Lichenihabitans psoromatis: one gene and its partner. The protein of the gene in region 1 binds, or shares a complex with, the protein of each later gene. Links are inferred from orthologs where the notes say so. Each region holds a gene or a part of one and is shown in the gene's direction. Other genes may lie near its edges.

Region 1 (2,903 bases):
TGCGGCTCGACAACGTGATGGCGATCCCGAAAGCCTCGACTGTCGCGCATGTCGAGGACAATCGTGGTGCGATGGACCTTGTCCTCAACAGCGATGACCTCGCCGAGATCGATGCCGCTTTTCCGCCGCCCCGGCGCAAGACGCCGCTCGACATGCTCTAAGGGGTTATCGCGTCAGACGCGAAGATCCGCCTGAGACACGTTGAAGATCGAGGCACCGGTGTAGCCGTGCCAGTGATGCTCCGGAATATTGGCCTCAATCAGAGCCGCTTCACCGAACCGGGCCGGCAAGTCGTAACGATCCGTGATCGTGAAGATCATCCCGATCGTCTGCTGCAGGAAATCCACCCCGAAGCGACGAACGTGGATCATATCGCCGAATTTGGCCTGCTTGTCGGCGATGGTGCCGTTCATCAACTCGTCGGTGAACGATCCCGGAAGGATCGGCATGCTGAACATCATTCTGCCGCCCGGCTTGAGCGCTTTTGCGAGCCGGATCAGCACGGCGGAATAATTGCACTCGATATGTTCCAGCACGTGATTGTGGACGATGAGATCATGCGTGCCAGGCGACAGCGCGAACACGTCGCGGCAGAGATCGAAGGGTTCGACGCCGAGACCCGGATAGCGCGACGGGTCGATGTCGACGGCCCGATAGCTTGCGCCACCGATCGTTTGCAACAGGGCGGACAAGCCACGCTCGGGGGCAAAATGCAGGATGTTGGATCCGTTCGCGGGGGCGAACTCCGCGATGTGCAAGGCCGCGACGCGCGTCCGTTCCAGTGAGCCGCATTGCACGCAGCGGACCTTAGGTCGCTTGGGCATGTCCGTGAAGGCCGTGCCTCCGCAAATGTTGCATCGCATTCTGGCCCGGCACCCCGATCACGCGCGAGCCTCCCGAGGTCCGCAACCGCCTCCGATGTCTCACGAGTGCGGATGCGAGACAAGCCGTCGCGCCGTCCTGTTATCGGTGCGAGCTTTACGATTTAGCTTGGGAGTTCGCACAAAAGCGTTGAAACTAAGGTCGAGAATGTGGGCGACCCAAGGGTTCGGTCGACCCAACATTGATATGGAAGCGGTTCCATCGGCCAGACGATCCGCCGCGAGGCTGTCCGATGTTGACCCGCTCTAGGAACCGGGGTTGCGAGTCATGCAGTTCGTCTATCGCCCCTGCGTGGGCATCGCTTTATTCAATCGTCAGGGGCTTGTCTTCATCGGCCGTCGCCGGAACAAGCGCACCATGGACAATGTGGCGCCCGGCTACGAATGGCAAATGCCACAGGGCGGTGTCGACATGGGTGAACAACCCCATGCGGCCGCGATTCGCGAGTTGAAGGAAGAGACGAACGTGTCGAGCGCGTCCCTGCTCGGAGAGGCGCCGCGGTGGCTCAGCTATGACCTGCCGACCGATATTTCGCGCAAGGTCATGAAGGGTCGTTTCAAGGGCCAGACGCAAAAATGGTTTGCGTTCCGGTTCGAGGGCGATGATAGCGAAATCAATATCGATCATCCCGAGGGCGGTCATAAACCGGAATTCGACGCTTGGCGGTGGGAAAGCCTCGAGCGATTGCCCGACTTGATCATCCCGTTCAAACGCGAGGTCTATGTCGCGGTCGTGGACGAGTTCAAGCGATTTGCGGCCGTGAACGTCTGAGAGAAACCGATCTCGCCCAAACCGTTGTCACGGGTCACGACCCATCAACATCCTCTCGCCACGATCGCGAGATGGCATGGGAGGCGATATGACAAAGCACAGAGCCAAGCACCGAGCGAACGTGTTGCTGACCCTGGCCGGCGCTCTTCTGCTGCTTGCCGGGGCGCCAGCGGCGCGGGCTCAAGATCGCGGGACGCTGGACCCAAAACCGCTGCCGCCGCTTACCAATCCGAACGACCCCCATGTTCCGGCCAAGCAGATCTTCGGCCGGGTCACCACGCCTGCCGATCTGCAGGCGCGATCGATCGGCTTCTATGCTCATGGCTGTCTTGCCGGGGCCGAGGCTTTGCCGATCAATGGATCGGCTTGGCAAGTCATGCGGCTATCTCGCAACCGCAATTGGGGCAATCCGGCGCTGATCGCCTTTCTCGAGCGCTTCGCCAAATCTGTGCCATCGATCAATGGCTGGCCGGGTCTCCTGGTCGGGGACGTCTCGCAGCCACGCGGCGGCCCGATGCTGACGGGCCATGCCTCGCATCAGGTCGGGCTCGACGCGGACATCTGGCTCAGCCCCATGCCGAGCCGGACGCTGTCACGCGAAGAGCGCGAGATGATGTCGGCCACCAATGTCGTGCGACCGGACGGGCTCGCTGTCGATCCCTCCAGATGGACCCCGCAGCATCTCGCGCTGATCGAGGCGGCAGCCGAACAGCCTGAGGTCGAGCGGATTTTCGTCAACCCGGCGATCAAGAAAGCCATTTGCGAGCAGGCGACCGGCGACCGTAGCTGGTTGACGAAGGTGCGCCCGATGTATGGGCACAATTACCATTTCCATGTGCGGATCAAATGCCCGGCGGGCAACAGCAGTTGCCAGTCCCAGGATCCGGTTCCGCCTGGTGAGGGCTGCGACGCGTCTCTCGCCCGTTGGTTCACGCCCGCGATCCTGCATCCACGGCTGAACCCCAACGCCAAGCCAAACCCGGGCCTCACGATGGCGCAGCTACCCGCCGCATGCAGGCAGGTGCTGGTCGCTCAATAAAACTTGGGTTGGCTTAGGCGTGGTCGCCGGCAAGCCGATCGGTCCAGGCCAAAAGCAGGCTGGAGATCACGAAGGTCAGGTGGATCACGACGCCCCAGGTCATTTCACGATCGCTGACCGCGCTCATGTTCATGAAGTAGCGCAGCAGTTGGATGCCCGAGATCGCGACGATCGAGGACATCAGCTTCAGCTTCAAGCCGCTGAAGTCGAT
Region 2 (2,772 bases), 2.7 Mb from region 1 along the record:
CATGTGCCGCCGACTTTTCTTGGCGATCGGTGCGGCGCCAGCGCCTTTTTCGTCGAAGCCGACCACGACCGTGTAGTCTTCCTGTGCTTGCGCCGAGACGAACTGAACCGCGATCGGGTCCGACACAAGAGAAAAGTCTCCCTGACTCTGGCCGCCCGGTACCGTCACCGGAATGCGATAGAACTTCGAAAGAATGACCTGTTGGGTCTTTTCGTTACGGATCGCGATGCGGATCGGCGCCGTGAACGAACCAGCCGTTCCGGCCGGGCCGATCAACACACGCCCCTCGAGCCCGACTTTCAGCACGAGATTGCTGCCGACGTGGGAGCATTCGCGAACGACGTCGCCAAGCGAATATTGATATTTGACCGACGCATTGGATTGGTCAGCGCCCGCATAGGTTCGGAGCGATGCCGTGCCGTCCAGTACCTCGACGTTCGGACATTCGAGCTTTTCCTCGATTGCGGCCGGCTTCGCCGGTCCCACGTTCAAGTTATTGAACGCAATCAGGTTGCCCAGCATCGTGCCGTTATCGGAGGTCTTCGGCTCGAAGCCGCTCGTCCCGCCGCACCCGCTCAGAACGATCGGGATGATCGTGCAAAAACCGATCCTGGCAATCCGCCCGGCAGCACCACTAACCGTCATCCTACGCTCCCGATTCCGACATCCTTGGGGGTCCGGCCAATCAGAAATCAGCCCGCCGCCAAAGGCTCAGCTTACGCCTCGCATCAGGCCCTTATACCAGCTTTGCGCCGCGTCACCAGACGAGGCCGTCGCGCTTGGTTGATTCTTGGCCCTGGCGAGCGACAGGCAAATCGCCTATATGGCCCGATCATGACATCAGCCGCTGCAGCGATCGACGCGCCTTTGCGCTTCGCGAAGATGAACGGAATCGGCAACTCGATCCTGGTCGTCGACACACGCGGCCATGCAGCGCTCGACGAGGCGACGGCGCGATTCCTCGGCGCTCGACCGGGGCTCGGTTTCGACCAATTGATGGCGATCGGGGATGGGCGCGGCGCGGGCCGCCCGCCCTTCGTCGATATCTTCAACCAAGATGGGTCAAAGGCGGGCGCTTGCGGCAATGGCACGCGTTGCGTCGCATGGTTCCTGCTCGAGGGGAGCGCCGACCAGTCAGTGACGGTTGAAACGGTTGCGGGCGAGTTGGTCTGCAGGCGCCAGCCGGACGGCCTTTTCACGGTCGACATGGGGGTCCCGCATGTCGGATGGCATGACATTCCGCTGCGTGACGCGATTGAGGACACGACATCCTTCGCCCTGGAGCCGACCTCGGCCTGGATCGAGGCGCTCGGACCGGTGTCGGCTGTAAGCATGGGCAACCCCCATGCAGTGTTCTGGATCGCCCCCGATGCTCCGCAGCCTCCGCTCGCGACGCTCGGCCCTGCCCTCGAACATCATCCCATGTTTCCGGACCGGGCCAATATCTCCTTCGCCCGTGTGATGTCACCCACCTTGATCCACCTCGATGTGTGGGAACGCGGTGCCGGCTTGACCAAGGCATGCGGCTCGGCGGCTTGTGCGACACTGGTTGCGGCGGTGCGTAACCATCGTGTCTTGCGGCGCGCCGATGTGGTGCTGCCGGGCGGAACACTGACGATCGAGTGGCGTGACACCGACCAGCACGTCTTGATGACAGGGGCGGTCGAGCTCGAACATCGGGGTCTGGTCGACCGGAATGCGACGGCTTGACGGCGATCGATGGCGACGCGCGCTCTCGCGCCTCTGTCGAGGTGGTGACGTTCGGTTGCCGCCTCAACATCGTCGAATCCGATGCCATGCGGTCGAGCGCGTCGCGAGCCGGTCACGCCAATCTCGCGATCGTGAACACCTGCGCCGTGACGGCAGAGGCCGTGCGACAGGCGCGGCAATCCATTCGGCGGCTGGCTCGCGACAATCCCGAGCGTCCAATCGTCGTGACCGGATGTGCGTCAGCGATCGATCCGGATGGATTTTCGGCGATGCCGGAGGTCAGCCATGTCGTGGCCAACAGCACCAAAACCGCTCTCGCCACGTGGTCGGGCCTTCCGCGAACGCAGGCAACCGCATCGAACGTCAGGGGTTTGGCGGCGCCGATCGAGACGATCCACACGCGAGGATTTCTCGAAATTCAGAACGGCTGCGATCATCGCTGTACGTTCTGCGTCATTCCATTCGGCCGTGGAGCGTCGCGCTCCATCGCACCCGCCACGATCCTCGAGCGCGCCCGAACCATGCTGGAAAACGGCATCCGCGAGATCGTCTTGACCGGCGTCGACATCACATCTTACGGCAGCGATCTTCCAGACGAACCGAAGCTCGGAACACTCGTGCGGACGCTGCTCGCCGCCCTGCCAGACCTGCCGCGCCTGCGGCTATCCTCGATCGATTGCATTGAGGCGGATTCCGACCTCATCACCGTCATCGCCGACGAGGATCGGTTCATGCCGCATCTTCACCTATCGCTGCAATCGGGCTCTGACCTGATCCTCAAGCGCATGAAGCGGCGGCACGGGCGCGGCGACGCGGTCGCGTTCTGCCAAAAGCTCAAAGCGCTGCGGCCCGACATGGTGTTCGGCGCCGATATCATCACCGGATTTCCGACCGAAACCGAGGCCCACTTCGCCGACAGCGTGGCCTTGATCGAGGATTGCGGGCTGACGCATCTTCACGTCTTTCCCTATTCGCCACGGCCCGGCACACCGGCGACCCGCATGCCACAGGTCCCGCGCGACACCGCGAGGGAACGGGCCGCGGCCCTACGCGCGGTCGGTG

Evidence for each region.
Region 2: the proteins of EY713_RS13530 (region 1) and dapF are in contact, whole or in part, in a solved structure (PDB 5YGU), measured with the Escherichia coli proteins. The link is inferred for Lichenihabitans psoromatis from one-to-one orthologs.

What each region holds. Positions count from the first base shown.
Region 1 is NZ_CP036515.1:2,915,127-2,918,029, reverse strand. Bases 4-2,901 are described here. They hold EY713_RS13530 (RNA pyrophosphohydrolase), read left to right. Parts: upstream 4-1,149; coding sequence 1,150-1,653; downstream 1,654-2,901. Other genes in these bases: EY713_RS13520 (TIGR00645 family protein), read right to left, coding at 2,706-2,901; mepA (penicillin-insensitive murein endopeptidase), read left to right, coding at 1,742-2,692; EY713_RS13535 (class I SAM-dependent methyltransferase), read right to left, coding at 174-824; EY713_RS13540 (aldo/keto reductase), read left to right, coding at 4-161. In the rest of the region: more of EY713_RS13540, read left to right, coding at 1-3; more of EY713_RS13520, read right to left, coding at 2,902-2,903. UniProt on the Escherichia coli protein: Master regulator of 5'-end-dependent mRNA decay.
Region 2 is NZ_CP036515.1:214,220-216,991, forward strand. It holds dapF (diaminopimelate epimerase), read left to right. Parts: upstream 1-834; coding sequence 835-1,710; downstream 1,711-2,772. Other genes in the region: EY713_RS01070 (hypothetical protein), read right to left, coding at 1-645; mtaB (tRNA (N(6)-L-threonylcarbamoyladenosine(37)-C(2))-methylthiotransferase MtaB), read left to right, coding at 1,797-2,772. UniProt on the Escherichia coli protein: Involved in the succinylase branch of the L-lysine biosynthesis and in the biosynthesis of the pentapeptide incorporated in the peptidoglycan moiety. Catalyzes the stereoinversion of LL-2,6-diaminopimelate (L,L-DAP) to meso-diaminopimelate (meso-DAP).